2 regions of the Chelatococcus sp. YT9 genome follow, and region 1 is predicted to be linked to the other one. Evidence: predicted binding sites of a transcription regulator. Region 1 holds the regulator's gene; the other holds the start of a gene.
What was found. The regulator PhoB, encoded in region 1, activates phosphate uptake and scavenging genes when phosphate is short. The targets are predictions, from matches to a motif close to TGTCATNNANCTGTCAT.
Positions count from the first base shown of each region.

Region 2: a site for PhoB is predicted at 4,635-4,651, ahead of KIO76_RS15820 (glycerophosphodiester phosphodiesterase family protein). Genes of this name have one in related genera too.

Region 1 is NZ_JAHBRW010000001.1:1,967,629-1,977,917, reverse strand. Features, by position in the region: gene ilvD (dihydroxy-acid dehydratase) at 1-819, opposite strand, end outside; gene KIO76_RS08885 (lysylphosphatidylglycerol synthase domain-containing protein) at 1,096-2,175, shown strand; gene KIO76_RS08880 (ATP-binding protein) at 2,278-3,654, shown strand; gene pstS (phosphate ABC transporter substrate-binding protein PstS) at 3,800-4,849, shown strand; gene pstC (phosphate ABC transporter permease subunit PstC) at 5,134-6,129, shown strand; gene pstA (phosphate ABC transporter permease PstA) at 6,135-6,992, shown strand; gene pstB (phosphate ABC transporter ATP-binding protein PstB) at 6,989-7,768, shown strand; gene phoU (phosphate signaling complex protein PhoU) at 7,801-8,520, shown strand; gene phoB (phosphate regulon transcriptional regulator PhoB) at 8,578-9,279, shown strand; gene KIO76_RS08845 (GcrA family cell cycle regulator) at 9,396-9,935, opposite strand.
Region 2 is NZ_JAHBRW010000001.1:3,425,795-3,436,083, reverse strand. Features, by position in the region: gene KIO76_RS15845 (glycerophosphodiester phosphodiesterase) at 1-221, opposite strand, end outside; gene KIO76_RS15840 (ABC transporter ATP-binding protein) at 218-1,222, opposite strand; gene KIO76_RS15835 (ATP-binding cassette domain-containing protein) at 1,219-2,070, opposite strand; gene KIO76_RS15830 (ABC transporter substrate-binding protein) at 2,076-3,680, opposite strand; gene KIO76_RS15825 (MurR/RpiR family transcriptional regulator) at 3,756-4,595, opposite strand; gene KIO76_RS15820 (glycerophosphodiester phosphodiesterase family protein) at 4,748-5,482, shown strand; gene KIO76_RS15815 (cation diffusion facilitator family transporter) at 5,492-6,406, opposite strand; gene KIO76_RS15810 (sulfurtransferase TusA family protein) at 6,555-6,782, shown strand; gene mobA (molybdenum cofactor guanylyltransferase MobA) at 6,816-7,445, opposite strand; gene KIO76_RS15800 (DUF2478 domain-containing protein) at 7,442-8,035, opposite strand; gene hmuQ (heme-degrading protein HmuQ) at 8,117-8,449, opposite strand; gene KIO76_RS15790 (TonB-dependent hemoglobin/transferrin/lactoferrin family receptor) at 8,574-10,289, opposite strand, start outside.

The DNA.
Region 1 (10,289 bases):
GATGTCGAGCGTCATGGCATTCTCGAAAGCCTTGAAGCTCGCGATGGAACGAGGCAGCACCGCGGCGTCGTCCTGCTCGTAGTAGCGGCGGGCGAGATCGACGATCAGATGCCCAGCTTCCACAAAAAGACGCTCGCGGTCGGCATGGGTGGCCAGCGTCGAGCCGTTGCCGGGCAGAGCAAGGCCGAGGGCTTCCGTCAAACAGTTCATCGAATTGGCGGTGAACATGCCGGAGCAGGAGCCGCAGGTCGGACAAGCCGACCTTTCGATGATCTTCACATCCTCATCGGACACATTGTCGTCAGCGGCGGCGATCATGGCATCGACCAAGTCGAGCGCCTTCTTCTTGCCACCGAGCAGAACCTTGCCCGCCTCCATAGGCCCGCCGGACACGAAAACCACCGGGATATTAATGCGCAGGGCCGCCATCAGCATGCCGGGGGTGATCTTGTCACAGTTGGAAATGCACACCATCGCGTCGGCACAGTGCGCATTGACCATATATTCGACGGAATCCGCGATGATTTCTCGCGACGGCAGGCTGTAAAGCATGCCGTCATGACCCATGGCGATGCCGTCATCGACGGCGATCGTGTTGAACTCCTTGGCGACACCACCCGCCTTCTCGATCTCGCGAGCGACGAGTTGGCCAAGATCCTTGAGGTGTACATGGCCCGGCACGAACTGGGTGAACGAATTCACGACGGCAATGATCGGCTTGCCGAAATCGGAATCCTTCATGCCTGTGGCGCGCCACAGGCCACGCGCGCCGGCCATGTTGCGGCCGTGGGTCGTAGTGCGAGAACGATAGCTTGGCATAACGCAGTGTCCTTGGGCGCCCTTTCACACGACAGCCAGTTGCCGGGTGACGGGCAAATTATAGAGCAATTCCATTTCTCTTTAGCGCATTGCCGCAAGGTGCGCATCCCTTCCGATGTGCCACAGCGGCATAGCGGCTCTGCCGCCAACGGGACCGAGCCATGCACAGCCCGGCTTGCGATCCACGCGACCCACCATCATAACGTGCACGAGCGGGCGAACCATGGACCCCGGCCTGGCCATGGGCTACCCGTAATATGAACGCGGCAAGGGTGCATGCAAGATAACGACGCTGAATCTGTGGCGGACCTTGACGAGGCATCGCCCGCGAAGCGCACCGCAGACGCGTCCGCAGCCGATCGCAACGTGCCCGCGGTTCCCGCGTCTCGGGATCGGGAAACGCCCGCGGACCGGCGGCGGCGGCGGCTCTCCATCATTGGCACGGTTCTTAGCGCGGCGCTGTTCCTGGGCTCCTTCGTCGTGCTGTGGCGCATCCTCGGCGATATTGATCTCGACGAGTTGTCGACGGCCTTCCGCTCCGCGAGCGAGCGACAGATCACGATCGCGATAGCACTGACCGCCGTGAGCTATCTCCTGCTGACGGGCTATGACTACGTGGCGCTGAAGCAGCTCGGCGAGCGCATCGCCTATCGCGTCACAGCCTTCGCCTCGTTCACGAGCTACGCCATCTCGTTCACCCTCGGCTTTCCGCTGGTGACGGGGGGCACCGTCCGCTACTGGGTCTATTCGCCTCACGGCATCAAGGCCGCAAAGATCGCAAGCCTCACGGTCATCGCTGGCATTACGTTCTGGCTCGGCATGAGCGTCGTCTTGTCCTGGAGCCTCGTGCGCCACGCGGCGGAGGTTTCCGTTCTTGCGAAAACCGGTCTCAGCCTGACCCAGCTTGCCGGCGTGGCGGGCTTCGCGGCGCTTGCTGCCTACTTCATCTGGGTCACCCTGAAGCATCCCGTGGTGAATGTGCGCGGATGGCGGCTGGAATTGCCGCGCGCGAGGCTTTCCTTCATCCAGATGCTGATCGGCGCCGGCGATGTCTGCGCCGCGGCGGGCGTGCTCTTCGTTCTGCTTCCGGGCGGACACGGCCTCAGCTACGAGACTTTTCTCGCCGTTTATGTCGTCGCCTGCATGCTCGGCATCGCCAGCCATGCGCCCGGTGGCATCGGCGTTTTCGAGGCGACCATACTGATCGCCCTCGACCGCTTGCCAACGGGAGGTGTTCTCGGTGCGCTCCTTCTCTTCCGGCTGCTGTATTATCTGGTACCGTTCGTCATGGCGCTGACAATGCTCTTCATTCATGAGGCGCGCAGACGTGTCAGGCGCGCCAACGGCAAGGCTTAGCGACTGACTTCCCAGTGAAACTGTCACACATCTCGCCAATAATAGATTATTTCCGTCCTGCTTCGCATGGATGCGAAAAAGGATGATGGGAAGGTGACAAGAATGGCGGATGGCGGAGATACCGCGAGACGGGACAGGTCGCTGTCTCTCAGCGCCCGTGGCATCGCTGTCCGCACGGCCCTCGTCGCCATCGGCATTTTCTCCGTGACGGCGATCCTGGGCGACGGCTCGTTCCTGTGGACCACGGGTGCCGCCTTGCTGACCCTGTCAGCGGCCTTCGCGCTGTTTCGCAACACCACGCCCATCCAGCAACGTCTTAACACACCGGCCAAACGGCGGGACAAGGGCATTCCACCGGCGGCGGTGCTTGCCGCTTTGCCCGAACCTGTCGTCGTCGTCGACAGACGCAGCCTGGTCACCGGCATGAACGCCGCTGCGAAAACGATGTTGCCTGGCCTTCGCGAGGCAACCCCCCTCTCCTTCGCGCTGCGTTCACCGGATGTGCTGGATGGGATCGAAGCCGTCCTGCGCGACGGGGAGACGCGCAGCGTCGAACTCATCGAGCGCGTGCCCATCGAGCGCAGCTATGAGGTCCATATCGCACCGCTGGAGGCGCCCCGCGCCGCAGACGCCGAGCAGCGCGGTGCAGTGTTGATGTTCCGCGATCTCACCGCGGCCCGGCAACTCGAACATATGCGCGTCGATTTCGTCGCCAACGCGAGCCATGAGCTGCGAACCCCGCTCGCCTCGGTGCTCGGCTTCATCGAGACGCTGCAGGGCCCTGCCCGTGATGACGCCAACGCGCGAGAGCGTTTTCTCGCCATCATGCGTGACCAGGCACGGCGTATGTCACGCCTGATCGACGACCTTCTGTCGCTGTCCCGCATCGAGATGCACGCGCATGTGCAGCCCTCCACGACGGTGGATCTCCTCGGCATCGTGCGGCATATGATCGACACGTTGACGCCGCTTGCCGGTGAGGGAGGTGTGGCGATCACCTTCAACGCGCCGGAAGGGCCGATCGAGGTGAAGGGCGATCGCGACGAGCTGCTGCGCGTTTTCGAAAATCTCATCGAAAACGCCGTCAAATACGGTCAATCTGGGGAACGGGTGGATGTGACGGTGACGAAGGCCCCGGAGCGCTCCGGCGCTCGTGACGAGGTCGAGGTATCGATCCGCGACTTCGGGCCCGGCATCCCGCCAGAACATCTTCCGCGGCTCACGGAGAGGTTTTATCGCGTCAACGCCACCGACAGCCGCCAGAAGGGCGGAACGGGGCTCGGGCTTGCGATCGTCAAGCATATCGTCAACCGCCATCGGGGGCAGTTGCTAATCGAATCCACCTATGGCGAAGGGGCGACCTTCCGTGTGATATTGCCGCTGGCGAGCAATCCGGCGCGGCCCCTGCCTGCGACATCAGCGCCACCCACCTCCGCCGCTGCGGAGCCCGGCCGGTCGCACGTAGCCAAAGCCGGCTAAGCTCAAGCGCTGTCATTTAACTGTCACGCAAGCGTCATAGAGACGAGGCGTTGAGACATTAGGGATACCGCGTTCGCTCATTCAGCCTTCAGATCAGTCCGCGAATGCGGTGCAAAGGCTACGTTCGCCAATTGGGAGACCTCTCGTGAAATTGTCTTCACTCATCGCCGTGGCAGGGCTTGCCGTTGCGGCTTTCGCAACGCCTGCGGCTGCCCTCGACATCTCCGGCGCCGGCGCCAGCTTCCCTTACCCCGTCTATGCCAAGTGGGCTGAAGCCTTCAAGAAGGAAACCGGCAACGGCATCAACTACCAGTCGATCGGTTCCGGCGGCGGTATCAAGCAGATCAAGGCCAAGACGGTCACCTTCGGAGCGACCGACGCGCCGCTGGGCGGCGAAGAGCTCGAGAAGGATGGCCTCGTCCAGTTCCCGATGGTCATGGGCGGTATCGTTCCGGTCGTGAACATCGATGGTGTAAAGCCCGGCGAGCTCGTCCTCGACGGTGACACGCTCGCCAAGATCTTCATGGGCGAGATCAGCAACTGGAACGATCCGGCGATCAAGAAGCTGAATGCCAACATCAACCTGCCGTCGCAGGGCATCGCCGTGGTTCGCCGTTCGGACGGTTCGGGCACGACCTTCAACTTCACTGACTATCTCTCGAAGGTCAGCGCGGACTGGAAGTCCAAGGTCGGTTCGGCCACCGCCGTCGAATGGCCGGTCGGTATCGGCGCCAAGGGTAACGAAGGCGTGGCCAACAACGTCAGCCAGACCAAGGGCTCCATCGGCTACGTCGAGTATGCCTACGCCAAGCAGAACAAGCTTTCGCACACCAAGCTCGTCAACAAGGACGGCAAGGTTGTCGAGCCGGTCACCAAGACCTTCCAGGCTGCTGCTGCCAATGCCGACTGGAACAGCGTTCCTGGCTTCGCCGTGGTGCTGACGAACGAGCCGGGCGCCGACTCCTGGCCGATCACGGCCGCCACCTTCATCCTCATGCACAAGGTTCCGGCGAACGCCGAGCACGCCGCTGAAGCCCTGCGCTTCTTCGATTGGGCCTACACCAAGGGTGGCGCGCTCGCCGAGGAGCTCGACTACATTCCGATGCCTGCCAATGTCGTCTCCACGGTCAAGGCCAAGTGGGCTTCCGACATCAAGGACGCCAGCGGCAAGTCGCTCTACAGCGCTTCGAAATAAATCCCTGAAGACAGCAGGCGGGCCTCTGGCCCGCCTGCTTGCTCTCAGTGCCTGCCACTCCCGGCATGACAGTCCGGCACGTCGGGCGAGATGCACCGGGGCCTCTTCTGCCCTCATAAGGTTCCGTCGAGAAAACCTGGCTTGTCTCCGGAACATCCACGCGATTACGGGCCACCTCGCCTCTGGAGGCTGGCGCACAATGCTCGACCTCGCCTAATGTCCGCTAGCGCGGCAAGGGACGAAGGCAGCCGAATTCCATGACAACCACGCAAAGGCAACGGGCTATGGCAGACTTGGCGCTGCAGAATAGCGGGTTATCATCGAGCGCATCCGTCGACCGGAGCCGCGTTCTGACCCGCTTCAAGGTTGGCGACGCGACCTTCAAATACATCACGCTGGGATCGGCCGTCACCGTTCTCGTCATTCTCGGAGGCGTGATCGTCGCGCTTATCGAGGGTTCGATGCCGGCCTTCCAGGCCTTCGGCATCAGCTTCCTCTGGGGGCAGTCCTGGAATCCGGTCACGGAAAAATTCGGGGCGCTCGCGCCGGTTTACGGGACCATCGTGACATCGCTCATCGCCATGCTGATCGCCATTCCCATCGGCATCGGCACCGCGATCTTCCTCACTGAGATCTGCCCGCCGTGGCTGCGCCGGCCCATTGGCACAGCCATCGAGCTCCTCGCCGGCATCCCCAGCATCATCTACGGCATCTGGGGCTTGTTCGTCTTCGCGCCCTTCCTGCAGAGCACGGTACAGCCGTTCCTTATCTCGCTATTTGGGCCGATCCCGGTTCTCTCCTCGGTTTTCGCCGGGCCGCCCTACGGCATCGGTACACTGACCGCAGGCCTGATCCTGGCGATCATGGTCCTGCCCTTCGTTGCCTCGATCTCGCGCGACGTCTTCGAGACGGTTCCGGCGGTGCTCAAGGAAGCCGCCTACGGGCTCGGCTGCACGCGCTGGGAAGTCGTGCGCAATGTCATCATCCCCTACACCCGGGTTGGCATCATCGGCGGAGTCATGCTCGGCCTTGGCCGCGCCTTGGGCGAAACGATGGCGGTCACCTTCGTGATCGGCAATGCCCATCGGATCTCAGCCTCGATCCTCCAGCCCGGTACGACGATCTCCGCGACGATCGCGAACGAATTCACCGAGGCGGTGGGTGACGTTTACACGTCCTCCCTCGTCGCTCTCGGTCTCATCCTCTTCGTCATCACCTTCTTCGTTCTCGCGGCAGCGCGCCTGATGCTGATGCGGATCGAGAAGCGCACCGGGGGTTGATTGTCATGGACGTTGCGAAAAACCCCGCCGCCTATGCAAAGCGCAAGCGCGCGAGCACGATCGCCATGGGCCTGTGCATCGCCGCCGCAGCCATCGGCCTCGGCTGGCTGGTACTGATCCTCGGCACGCTCCTGTGGGAAGGCTTCGGCGGCCTGTCCGTCGCGGTGTTTACGGAGAACACGCCACCGCCGGGCAGCCAGGGCGGTCTGATCAACGCCATAGTCGGCAGCTTGATCATGACCTTCCTTGGTACGCTCTTCGGCACGCCGCTCGGCATCCTCGCCGGTACCTACATGGCCGAGTACGGACGCTATGGAAAATTGTCGATGGTGATACGCTTCATCAACGACATCCTGCTCAGCGCGCCCTCCATCGTTATCGGCCTCTTCGTCTATGAGATCATGGTGGCACGCATGGGCCACTTCTCTGCCTGGGCCGGCGGCGTGGCGCTTGGCATCATCGTGGTTCCGGTCGTCGTGCGCACCACGGAAGACATGCTCAACCTCGTGCCCAACCAGCTTCGTGAAGCGGCATCCGCGCTTGGCCTGCCCCGCCACGTGGTGATCCGCAAGATCGCCTATCGTGCCGCCAAGGCCGGCATGGTGACGGGCGTGCTGCTCGCCGTGGCGCGTATCAGCGGCGAGACCGCGCCGCTTCTCTTCACGGCTCTCAACAACCAGTTCTGGAGCACGGATCTCAACGGTCCGATGGCCAGCCTTCCCTCGGTCATCTTCCAGTTCGCCCTGAGCCCCTACAAGGACTGGCAGGCACTTGCCTGGGTCGGCGCCCTCATCATCACCTTCGCTGTTCTCGCCCTCAGCATCACGGCACGGACGCTCTCTTCGCCGGGGAAACAAAGATGACCACTGCTACGGAAAAGCCCCAATCCGAGAAGGTCTCGGTCAAGAACCTCAAGTTCTTTTATGGTGACTCGCTTGCGCTGAAGGGCATCAACCTGCCCCTCTACGAGAACATCGTCACCGCGTTCATCGGCCCGTCCGGCTGCGGCAAGTCAACACTGCTGCGCGTCCTGAACCGGATGTACGACCTCTATCCGAAACAGCGTGCCGAGGGCGAAGTGCTTCTGGACGGCGAGAATGTCCTCTCGCCCAAGCAGGATCTGAACCTCCTGCGCGCCAAGGTGGGCATGGTCTTCCAGAAGCCTACGCCGTTTCCGATGTCGATCTATGACAATATCGCCTTCGGGGTGCGCCTCTACGAGAACCTCCCCAAGAGCGAGCTCAACGACCGCGTGGAATCGGCGCTCCGCCGGGCCGCGCTTTGGGAAGAGGTGAAGGATAAGCTCGACGCCAGCGGGCTCAGCCTATCCGGCGGCCAGCAGCAGCGCCTGTGCATCGCCCGCACCGTCGCGGTGAAGCCGGAAGTCATCCTGCTCGACGAGCCGTGCTCTGCGCTCGATCCGATCTCGACGGCCAAGATTGAGGAGCTGATCGACGAGCTCAAGCGCGACTATACTATCGCCATCGTGACGCACAGCATGCAGCAGGCGGCGCGCGTCTCTCAGTATACGGCCTTCATGTATCTCGGCGACCTCATCGAGTTCGACGATACCTCGAAGATCTTCACCGCACCGCAAGACAAGCGTACGCAGGACTACATCACCGGCCGGTTTGGCTGATCCTGATGGCCAAAGCTAGGGGACCTGAGGCAATGCCTGAACATATCGTCTCATCCTTCGACGAGGATCTCGACGAACTGCGGACCCGGATCGTCGAGATGGGGGGCGTCGCCGAGAAGATGCTCACGGACTCCACGCTGGCGCTGGTCAAGCGCGACAGCACTCTCGCCCAGTCCGTCATCTCCGCTGATGCCCGCCTCGACGGGTTGCAGCGTGACATCGAAGAACTCGCCGTGCTCACCATCGCGCGACGCCAGCCCATGGCGGTCGACCTGCGCGAACTGATCTCGGTCATTCGCGTGGCCGCCGATCTCGAGCGCATCGGGGACCTTGCCAAGAACACGAGCAAACGTGTCGTCGCCATCAGCGGCGAAACACAGCCTCAGAAGCTCGTGATCGGCGTACAACACATGAGCGATCTCGTGCAGGAGCAGCTCAAGGACGTGCTCGATGCCTATGTGCAGCGAGATGACGCGCAAGCCCTTGACGTTTGGCAGCGCGATGATCGCATCGATGCGCTGTACACGTCGATCTTCCGCGAGTTGCTCACCTATATGATGGAAGATCCGCGCAACATCACGTTCTGCACGCACCTTCTGTTCCTCGCCAAGAACATCGAGCGTATCGGCGATCACACCACCAACATCGCCGAGACGGTCCATTATCTGGCGACAGGCGTCACATTGGCTGCCGACCGCCCGAAGGGGGATACCTCCAGCTTCACCAAGGCGCCAACCGATCCTAGCAACTGATCCCACTGATCCTGTGAACCGGGGGGCCAGGACAACAGTGGAACCATAGGACTTTCGATGGGACCACGTATTCTGATCGTCGAGGATGAGGAGCCGCTCACGCTGCTCCTCCGTTATAACCTCGAGGCCGAGGGCTATACAGTCGACAGCGTCGCCCGTGGCGACGAAGCGGAGATACGGCTGCGCGAAGCGGTGCCGGACCTCGTATTGCTGGACTGGATGCTGCCAGGGCTCTCCGGCATCGAGCTGTGCCGCCGCATCCGCGCGCGCGAGGAGACCGAGCGGCTGCCGATCATCATGTTGACGGCGCGCGGCGAGGAGACCGAGCGTGTGCGTGGTCTCGCGACCGGCGCCGACGACTATATCGTCAAGCCCTTCTCCGTGCCGGAACTCCTGGCGCGCGTGCGGGCCCTGCTGCGGCGCGCCAAGCCGGGTCAGGTTGCGGCGCAACTCATTGCCGGCGATATCGAACTCGATCGCGAGACCCACCGGGTCAAGCGCGGCGGCCGGGAGCTCCATCTCGGGCCGACGGAATTCAAGCTGCTCGAGTTCCTGATGCAGAGCCCGGGCCGTGTCTTCACCCGGGAGCAGTTGCTCGACCGGGTGTGGGGCCACGACGTCTACATCGACGAGCGGACCGTCGACGTGCATGTCGGGCGCCTCCGCAAGGCGATCAACCGCATGCGCCGACCTGATCCGATCCGCACGGTGCGTGGCGCCGGCTATTCCTTTGACGAGACCTTCGCGAAGGCTGGCTGAACTGGCGGATCGATACCTGTCGACCCAATGAGAAAGGCCGCCGCGATCACATCGCAGCGGCCTTTCAAGGGCTCGAATGTTTGCCAGCTATCCGCGTCACCGGGCAGCCGAAGACCTCAGGCCCGCTTACGATCCCGCCTGCGATCGGCGACGGGCTGATAGGCAATGCGCGAATGGTGCGAGCAATAGGGCATACCCAGCTCGGACCGGGCGCCGCAGAAGCGGAATTCCGGCGTCGTTGGATCACCCATGGGCCACCGGCACATGGATTCACGGAGTTCCATGATGGTGACCCTCTCAGACATAGGGATCACCACTTCCTCGCGGGGCTGAGGCAGGCGAACGAGCACGGGAGCCGCTTCGGCGACGGGCTGAGGAGCCAGCGCGGCACTAGTGCGCACGGGGCCTGGCGCGGAAGCGGCGGGAGCCGGCGCGGCAGCACCCGGCTGCCGGGCCGGTTTGCGGGGACGGGGAGCGGAATTGGCGGTGCTCTTGGCGCGGCCTGACAGGCCGAGGCGGTGCACCTTGCCGATCACCGCATTGCGGGTGATACCGCCGAGTTCGGCGGCGATCTGACTGGCGCTGAGGCCATCAGACCAGAGCTTGCGCAAGAGCTCTACACGCTCATCGCTCCAAGATTGGCTCGGGTCGGTCATCGCCTTCTCCGTCAGCAGTTGCAGTGCATGGAATCCCTTATCTTTCGCGGCCAGCTCCACACGAGCCCAACCCCGTTGCATGGTGACAACGAACGCGAATGATAAGTTCCGCTACACGAGATGTCGTAGTCGTTGAAGGCGAAACTACAATATGCCCCGACTCGGGGGCAAGAGTCCCCCTGCCACACCCGCCGTTTTCCCCAAGAACCTCGTCCGAGAGTCAAGGGGAAAAGCGTCTTCGGTTCCGGCACATATCAAATCCTGCAGGTGGCGCGCAGAGATCCTTTCCCATCCGATCCGGCCAGCCCGTCCGCGGCGGCTCGGACGTTGATGAGAGGTATCACAGTCTTTGAA
Region 2 (10,289 bases), 1.5 Mb from region 1:
AGCAGCGCATGGCTCGGAAGGTCGGCCACGGCGTCTTCACGGCCGGCCAAGCGCGCCAATGTGGCGTCATGGCAGGCAACGACGACGCCGTCGGCGGCAAGGCGCGCATCAGTCTCGATGATATCGGCGCCGGCCTCGATAGCCGCGCGATAGGCCTCGAGCGTGTTCTCGGGGAAGCGAGCAGAGTAGCCACGATGCGCGATGGCGAGCGGCCGGGTCATGATGCGGTCCTGAAATCTTCGGCGAAATGACAACGGACACGCCGGTCCCCGATGACTCGCAACTCAGGCTTATCCGCGGAGCAGCGCGGTTGCGCGTAGGGACAGCGGGTATGGAAATGGCAGCCCGATGGCGGATTCGCGGGCGACGGCGGATCACCGACAAGCCGGGTCCTTGGCTCGCCTTTGACGGACGAGAGGTCCGGAATCGCCGCGAGCAACGCCATCGTGTACGGGTGCAATGGCTGTCGGTAGAGCGGATCGGTCTCGCCTTCCTCAACGATCTGCCCGAGATACATCACGGCAACCCGATGGGAGAGCTTCTTCACCACCCTGAGGTCGTGGGAGATGAAGAGATAGGCGATGTCGAAGCGCTCCTGCAGCTCTTGCAAAAGATCCGTCACCGTCGCCTGCACGGACACGTCGAGCGCCGAGACCGGTTCGTCGCAGACGATCAGGCTCGGCCGCAGGGCAAGCGCGCGGGCGATCACGACGCGCTGCGCCTGTCCGCCGCTGATCTGGTGGGGATAGCGATCGGCCAATTCGGCGGGCAGCGCCACCGCCCCCATGAGCCGGATCACCTCCATATCGCGCCCAGCCCGCTCCCCAATATCATGGAGATCAAGCGGCTCGCGGATCTGGCGCGCGATGGTAAGACGCGGGTCAAGCGCCGACTGCGGGTTCTGGAAGATCATCTGCACGTCGCGCCGCTGGCTCTGCCACTCCCTCGGCGTCAGCTGCGTGAGGTCTCTTCCCTTGAACGTGATGGCGCCGCCGCTCGGCTTCTCCAGCCCAACGATCATGCGCCCGGTCGTCGACTTGCCGCAGCCGGATTCGCCGACGAGGCCAAGGGTCTCTCCGACCCGCAACGTCAGCGATACATCCTCGACGGCCCGGATCGTGCGCTCACGCCGCAGCAGCGACCGCCGCGCTCCGAAATGACGGCGCAGATGCATGACCGCAAGCAATGCATCGGAGGTGTCCCCCGCTTGCGTATCGCTCATCTTGTGCTCCGCTGGCGATAGACTGGCGCGGCGACATCGAGGCGAGGCATGGCAGCGAGGAGCGTCTGCGTGTAAGGCGCCTCTGGCGCGCCGAGCACACGCGTGGCTGGCCCCGTCTCGACCACGCGGCCGTGCCGCATGACCACCACGGTATCTGCCATCTCAGCGACGACACCGAGGTCATGCGTGATGAACAGGATCGCCATGCCGAGTTCGGCCTTGAGGCGGTTCAGGAGATCCAGGATCTGCGCCTGGATGGTGACATCCAGCGCCGTAGTCGGCTCGTCGGCGATAAGCAGCTGCGGCTCGCAGGCCAGCGCCATGGCGATCATGATGCGCTGCGCCATACCGCCGGAGAATTGGTGGACATAGGACGCGAGCCTCTGCTCAGGCTCGGGAATTCCGACCATCGCCAGGAGCTCCAGCGCCCGCTTCTGGCGCTGGAGTTCGCTGAGCGCGGTGTGCAGCCGCAATGTCTCCCGCAACTGGGCCCCGACCGTGTGCAATGGGTTGAGCGATCCGAGCGGGTCCTGGAAGACCATGCCGATGCCGCGACCGCGAATGCGCTCAAGGCTCGCCTCGTCAGCGGCCGCGAGGTCCCTGCCCTCGAACAGGATGCGACCGCCGGTGCGGCGGCCATTCCGCGGCAGGAGGCCGAGGATAGCCTGGCAGGTCACGCTCTTGCCGCTGCCGCTTTCGCCAACGACGCACGTGGTCCGACCTTGCTCCACACGGAAGGACACCGCATGGAGAACATCGGCATAGCCGCGCGTCGTGCGAAAGCCGACGGTCAGATCTTCGACGGCGAGGAGCGGACCGCCATCTTCACGCGGGCGTTCCCTGGTCACCCCGGTCACTTCGCGACGATTGAGAAGTTCGATGGGCGAAAGTCCATGTAATACTGGCTATAGGGCGTCCAGTTGATGGTCTTCTTCATGGCGTAGCCGGTAACGGGGTTGTAAAGCATCGTCATCGGCATGTCGTCCTGGAAGGCCGTCAGCAACCTCGCAAAAATCGCCTTGCGCTTGGCCTCCTCGCTCTCGGCCTGCAGTTCCCGCGCGGCGGTGTTGAAAGCCTCGCTTGCCCCATAGAATTTCCAGCTCTTCTGGTTGTCGGTGTCCGGTCCCCAGAGTGCCAGAATAGAACCGGTCGGATCCGGCACACGATAGGTGTTCGACCAGGCAAAGACCTGTGCGCCAGGTTTGCGGACCTCGTTGAAGCTTTCCAGGAAGTCGATCCGAGCATTGATGCCCACGGCGCGCCACATTTCCTGTATGATCTGCGCGGCCTCTACGTTATAGAGATAGTAGTTTGGGATCAGGCGATAGGATATTTCCTGCCCCTTGTAGGAGCTTTCCCCAACGAGCTTCTTGGCAAGTTCGGGATTATAGTCGTAACCGGGATTGTCCTTAATGTAGAGCGGTCCGAAGCTCGGCAGCTGATGCCCATTGGGCGCATAGGTCTGTCCCTTCCACAGGGCGTCGATGAGCGCCTTGCGGTCAATGGCAAGGCTCATCGCATGGCGCAGCTTCTTGTCCGAGAGCACCGGGTCGTTCGTGTTGAACTGAAGCACGTGGCTGTTTTCCAGCGGCTCGGTCTTCAGCACGATGTCATTGTACTTCTTGAGGCTGTCCCACTGATCGGGCGGGATCTCGACAGCAATGTCGAAATCCCCGGCGACAAGGCCGGCGACCCGCGCCGCGACTTCAGGCACAGAGCGGAAAGTGATCGACTTGGCGGCGGGGGCACCCTCATAATACTCATCAAAGGCAACGAGCTTGATGCGATCGTTTCTCTGATACTCCGAAAACTTGTAGGGACCGGTGCCGACCGGTTTCCAGCGCAGAGCCTTCGCGGCCTCGTCCATCCAGACCTTGGCCTCGACACCGTCCTTCTTGAAGGCGTTCCACGGCTCGTCACAGATGATGAAAGACATGTAGCTCGACAGACGATGCGCCATGATCGGATCGTGCTGCGCAACAGTAAATCGCACGGTGAAGTCGTCGAGCTTGTCGACGCCGGTAAAATTGCCGAAATAGACGCGGCCGTCGGGGTAGTATGGCTTCTCGCCCCACAGACGATCCGGAGAGAAGGTCGCCAGAACATCGTTAGCGTCGAAGGGACTGCCGTCGTGGCATTTGACGCCGCGCCTGAGCTTGACGTCGAAGGTTGTCGGCGTGGTCCAGGACCAGCTCTCCGCCAGACCCGGTACGAGATTGGCGCCGCCGTCGGCGGTCGGATGAGCGAAATCACGCCGGATGAGTGTATCGAAGATGGAGTAATAGGCGCGAACATCCACATTGCCGGTGCGCTCACCGGGATCGAGCGCGCGCGCCAGCTCATTGACCGCGACGGTCACATCCGGCCGCTCGGCTGCTCTTGCAGAAAGGCTTGGCAGGACAGCGAGGACAGCAGCAAGAGCAGCCCATGATGTCGTGATGGAGAGCCTTGATTTCATCTCTATTCCTCCCAGTCAACCGCCCCTCTCGCGAGGCTTTTTAATACGCGGGCCACACCGATGACGTGCGACACACTAATCTTGTTTTTCTCGAAACATGCGTTGTAACGTATCGACCTTCGCTAGCTTGGCGAGCGAACGGCCATGATCCGTCCGCGACAGCTCAAGGATCAGCGTGTTGCAGATTGCCATCGGAACTGAGAGCGAATGGAATTCGCCCTCATTGCCACGGGCCGCGACGAGCTGCATGTCACAGGTAGGCATGCCGGTGTGGCGGTCCGTCACGAGAAGCGTCGTCGCACCGATGGTCCTGGCATAGTCCACCACACGTGATGCGCCGGGGCTGGCATGGCGGAAGACGAACACAACCACGATATCCTCGGTGGTCAGACTCAGGAGCGCGTCCGCTGCCTGCCAGTCGGCATGGCCAACATGTCGCGCCCCATAGCCAGAGCGCACGAGCCTACGCACGAAGATTTCGGCGAGACTGCTGGCGTGCCCCTCCCCAAAGGCCAGAATGGTGTTGGCGTCACGCAGCAGGCGCGCCGCATGCACGATATCCGCGTCAGAGACCTGAGACGGCAGCGCGGCCAATGCGCTGATCTCACCCTCGACCACGGATGCGAGCAGCGAATGCCCCTCCGCGCGCTTCAAACGCCGGCGCACGCGCACCGACGCGTCGAGATCCGCCAGGATCGTATCCTGCAACGCACCGCGCATATCACGGTAAGACGAAAAACCGAGCTTGCGGGCAAGCCGACCCGCCGTCGAGGCATGGACGCCGGCCTTCAAGGCAACGAGGTGGGCGGGCAGAAAGCTGCCCGCAGCCTTGTCCGCAAGTAGGACATCGACCAGCCGTCGATCTGCGTCCGACAGCTTGTCCTGCTGCGCTGCGATGATCTCTGCCAGGCTCATGGCCCCTCCCCTGACCGTGACGGTAGACGAAGTGCAACGCCTCATGCAAGTTTAATTGCGCAGCACGCCTTGTCGCAATAAAAGTTGCACAAACCAACGATAGGTCAGGAGGGGACATTGAAGCAGGCCCATAGCTTCGGGAACGGAAATCCATGACAGAGATCGCCTCGCACCGCGGTGGTGCGCAATGCTGGCCGGAAAACAGCCGGCTCGCCTTCCGCCAATCCGCTGTTCTACCGGTGGAGTTCGTGGAGTTCGACATTCACCGCAGCCGTGATGGCGTGCTCGTGGTGCACCACGATGCGAAGCTCGGCCGTACGGCTGAGGGCACGGGGGCGATCGCCGACATGGACTGGGACGCGCTGAAGCAGGTGCGGCTCGTTGGCACCGATGAGGAGACCATTCCGACCTTCACTGAGGTTCTCGACATTCTGGCCCAGAGCCCGCTCAAACTGCGCATCGAATTGAAGAATCGCGCGGATGGCAGCCGCTATCCGGGCCTTGAGGCCGAAGTTGTCGCGGTGCTTGCCGCGCGCAGCCTCATGGAGCGCACGACCTTCACATCCTTTGATCTCGACACTTTGAGGGACCTGGCGGTAGCGGCCCCCGGACGACCGCTGATCTTTCTCGTCAAGGAATCGTATTTCGCCACACATGGCCGCGACGTCCGCGCCCTTGCGCGCAAGGCACGCGCCGCCGGCATCGGTGAAATCGCCTTGCGAGCCTCCCAGATGCAGGACGACGACCTGGCGATCTGCGCGGAGGAAGGTGTGCGCTTCGGTGTTTTTGCCGCGCATGACGAGCCGGCCATCTCCCGCGCTTTCGCGGCAGGCGTTTCGGCTTTCACGACCGACCGCCCAGATCTCGCGATTGCGCTGCGTCCTTGAAGGTCGCTTTCAGATCAGCGTCTCGTCGGTTGTGAAGGCGATGGTGAGCCAGCGCTGTGGCCCACCGCCGCCGACCTTGTCCCCAATCTCCCTCCGGATTACATCCAGCGTGCCGATACTCCCAACCGGAAAATCCTTCGGCACGACGATGTGGATTTCTACGAACAGCGCTCGCCCGATCTTCGCGACATAGCTCGAATAGGTGAGAAACCCGTTGCGTGCGACGACATCCGCGACGATCCCTCTGACCTTCTCATCAAGGCCGGCAGGCGCAATCTGAAAAATGCTGCTGAGCGCGTTCCGGACAATCTTGACTGGAACAAAGATCAGGCAAGCTGTGAGCACAGCCAAAACAAGCGGATCGATATAGGGAATGAAGGGCGAGAACTGTGTGCCCTCAATCGCCAACGCCGTCACGAAGGCAACGAGCAGTGCCAAAGTGATAAGGCCTGACATCAGCCAGCTTTGCGTGTCGATGCGGATGAATTCCGATTGGAGCTTCCTGTTCTTCCGACGCTCGACGAAGACCATGCTGAAACAGGCAATGGCAACGATGGTCGCGTAAACCAGCGCGAGATCGAAGTTGAGCACCCGCCCGCCGGCAACGATATCGCTGATGGCGTTCAAAAAGGCATAGAAGCACAGCAGCATGAGGACGCCGCCGTTGAGCGCTAGGACCATCGGTTCGATGTGCCAGTAGCCAAACTGGAAGCGTCTGCTCGTCTCGCGGCTGATGAGACGCATGGTGCCGAGGGAGAGCAGCGACATCGCGGCATCAATCGCAGAGAACACCCCATCAAAGAGAATCGACATCGACCCGGACAGGAGACCGAACAACACGCCGATTGACGCAACGACGAGCGTCACGATGATCGACATGCGCATGAGCCGTTGCTCACCGGTCGTGTCGATTGGTGTCGTCATGGTCCGCTCCGTCTCCGCCTCGAGATAGCATACCGGCGGGACTGCCAGATGCCAGACAGCTTGACCGGCGGCCGCGCCTCCGGCAGGAAGCAGCGACCGAAGAGAACAGGAACCGCGCTCGAAAATTTTCGCGCGTGGAATTTGCACGATGGCGATAAACCTCGACCTGCGCGGTCTGAAATGCCCCCTGCCGGTGCTGCACACGCGCAAAGCTCTTCAGCGGGCTGCCGTCGGCACCGAACTTGTGATCACCTGCACCGACCCTATGGCCGCGATCGACATTCCCCATCTCCTGCAGCAGCGTGGTGATCGCCTGGTATCGCAGCAGCGCAACGGCGACACGCTAATCTTCACGGTCGAGCGCCGCAGCCCCTGAGCGCCTCGCCCCTATGCGGCGCAAGGCGGCGCTTCATCCGGCAAGCCCAGCGAGCCGCTCGGCCTCGTCACGGTCGGCTGGCGTATTCACATTGAAGAACGGGTCCACGACCGCACTGGGCCATTCCGCCACGGCGATGCGGTAACGACCGGTGAATGCCGCCACGGATCGAATAGCATCCGCCGTCAACGCGTCCTGCAGTTCTGCTGCGAGCGCGACCGGCCAGAGTGTTGTCGCGTGGTGGCGTCGACCGTGCGACGCGGCGCAGGCGAGATCGGCGCCGGCATGCGCACGCGCCTGATGCAACCGTCTCACCAGATCATGGGGCAAGAACGGCGTATCGACGGTGCTGCTCACCATCCACGCCACGTCCGGGTGATTGGACGCGCACCAGGACAGACCGGCAAGAATACCCGCGAGGGGGCCGATCTGGCCCGGAATACTATCCTTGACAATGTCATGCCCTGCGTTTTCCCCTTGCAGGGCGTCGCCGCCAGTATTGACGGCAATCACGACGCATTGCGGGACGAGGCGATCAAGGACGTGGGCAAGCAATGGCTTGCCAGCCAGCACGAGCCGAGCCTTGTCGGTGCCCATGCGCCGGCTGCGCCCGCCAGCGAGCACGAGCCCAGCCGTTGCCGGGCTTCCACCGCTGGTTGTCATAGGCCACCCTCGACGGACAATGGAAGGGAGACGCCTTCCAGCTGCGCGAGGCTCCAGACGACGAGTGCATCCACGAGGCGCTCGCGTGCAGCTGCTTCCGCCGGGACATCGCCCGCGCGATGCCACGCACTCCCTAGAAAGGCATCCCAGTCCGAGAGCCGGCTCGTCGGAACCGAAGTGACAAGAGGTATGCCATGCGTCAGGGTGGCGATGAACTCCGCCCGCAGCCCGCCCCCATCGACCTCGGCCTTCCCGAATTTTGAGAGAATGGCGAAGGCCGCGGACGGAAGCGACCGGGCGGCGAGGGCCGCCGCTTCAGCAAGTCCCCGGCTGTCCAGGCGGCAACCGCTCGCGGCGGCGCCCACGGGCTGTGAGATGCCTATGAGGCGGCCGCTCGCCAGATCCTCAGCAACCATCCGGGCTGGGACCGTCGCCCCATCGCCGAAACGGTTGTGCTGGACGAGCCCGGCGAGAGGGATGCCCTCCTGCCGTAGGCGTCCGGCGAGCGCGGCGAGGATGCCATCCGCGTCGCCTCGCTTGTTGTAAACGATCGCTGCGACCGGGAGCATCGATCGCGTCGCTTGGCTCATGTCCGACAATTCTGTGCCCTTGAACCGCTGATCACGGGCCAGCGTATCGGACACCGGGATCAGAGACCATCAGGCGTTTTGTCAGGCCGCGGTTGCGCCGCTCGGTTTCACGGTCTGGAGAACCTCGAAACCCTCGAATTGCGGATGGCCGACGTAGAGCGCGCCGCTTGAGCCCGCGCCCTTGTGGGCGAGCCGGAAGGCCTCCGACTTGGTCCAGGCCTCGAAGTCGGCCTTGCTGCGCCAAATGGTGTGCGAGGAATAGAGCACATGGTCCTCGCCACGCGGACCGCGCAGCAGATGGAACTCCACGAAGCCCGGAAGATCTTCCAGATGGGTTTCGCGCGACAGCCAGACGTTCTCGAAAGCTTCCTCAGAGCCGAAGGCTACCTTGAAGCGGTTCATCGCAATAAACATGGGCTCGGTCCTTTATTGAAGAAAAGCTCTCCGCCGCTATGCGACGAAGAGCATGGCAGATCAGTTGGTCAGGGTCACCGGGACCAAAGGGCACGCGCGCTCTTCAGGCCCGCCATCACCCTCGCTATTTGCTGGCGAAGCGCACCGTCAGCGCGAACTTCGCCGTCAAGCCCGGGCTCGCCTCGGTGTTCAGGTATTGCGTGTACTGGCGATCAAAGAGGTTCTGGATCACCACATCGCCGCGGATGTCTTCGTTGTACTGATACGACGCGAACAGGTCGACCAGCCCGTAGCCGCCCTCAGGATTGGTCACATTCTTCTTGGTCTTGTCCACCAGCGTCAGGCGCGTGCCGAGGGTCAGCTTATCGTCGAAGAAGCGGAAGCCGAGGGTCGAGGAAATGCGATCTGGCGACACGCTGTTGAGGGGACCGCCCGTGATCTCATTCTTGCCATTGAGAACAGTGCCTGCGACCGTCATGAAGCCCCAGTTCCAGTCGTAAGCCGCCTCGAGCTCCAGACCTGTGATCTTGGCCCGAGCGACGTTGACATACTGGTAGGAGTACATCGGCATGCAGAGTTGCGGTGCGCGGTTGCAGACGCTCGACGGCATGCCGGGAATGAAGGGCACGAGATAGGGCGAACCTGTCTCTTCCATATCGATGTAGTCATCGATCTTGTTACGAAACACATTCACCTTGGCGCGGAACGTGTCGCCGTCCTTCAGGACGTCGTTGTATTTCACGTTGACACCCGCCTCGAGGTTACGCGCCACTTCCGGCTTCAGATAGGGGTTGGGCAGGATGTTGAAGGCCGGGAATGGATGCGTGCCTGCGATCAGCGTCTCGGTGATCGAAGGGGCGCGGTAGCCCTCCGCGTAAGTACCATAGAGCTCGATGCCCTTCACCGGTGTCACGCCCACCGTGAACTTCGGCGAAACGCGGCTGCCGTCCGACTCGTAGCCGCCACCGTTCAACTTGTACTCGTCATAACGCAGCGCACCGAGCACACGCAGCCAGTCGCTGTACTTCAGCTCATCCTGGATGAACGCACCCGTGAGACGACGGTTGCCCGAGGGCGTGAGAGCCGTGACATATCCGCCCGCGTTGTCGATCGTTTTCACGCGGTCCCATGAACTGTCAAAACCATAGGTCAACGCATGTTCGAGCGGGCCTGTCGTGAACCGGGAGGTGTTGTTGATGTCAAAGCCATGGGTTCGGATGCGATCAGACGCCCTGTCACCCGGCTCGACACCGAGCGCCGCATAGGCGGAGGTGGGCGAGATCGTCGTCTGCTGGAGCTTGGTCTCGGTGTAATAGCCCTTGATGCTGAGGTCGAGCCACGGCACGTCCGGACGGCTGAAGGTATAGCCAAGCGTGTAGGTCCCGGTCTCGACCTCGTTGCGCCAGCGTGTGCCCGCGCCGCTTGTGCCATTGTTGGTATAGTCATAGTCTTGGCGCAGAGCCGTCGCGCTGATCTGGTGCCCGTCGGCTGGCCGAACGTTGAACTTCATCAACCCCGCCACCAACTCGCTGCCGGTATCAGAAACCTTGTCGCCGTTACCGTCCTTGTAGGTGTTCGTGTTGCGGTACACGAATTGGCCGAACAGGTCCGCATTCGTGCCGAGGCGCACCGCGCCAGAGGTGCTGTTGAGGAAGCCTGCGCCATTCGTGCCGACGCCGAACTTCTGTTCCATACCGAATTTTTCGTCTGGCTTCAGAAGATCGTCGATGGAACGCGTCCGGAAGGAGGCGACGCCGCCGATGGCGCCCGATCCATAAATCGTCGACACCGGGCCACGCACCACGTCGATCTGGCCGACGAGTTCAGGATCCAGATAGAA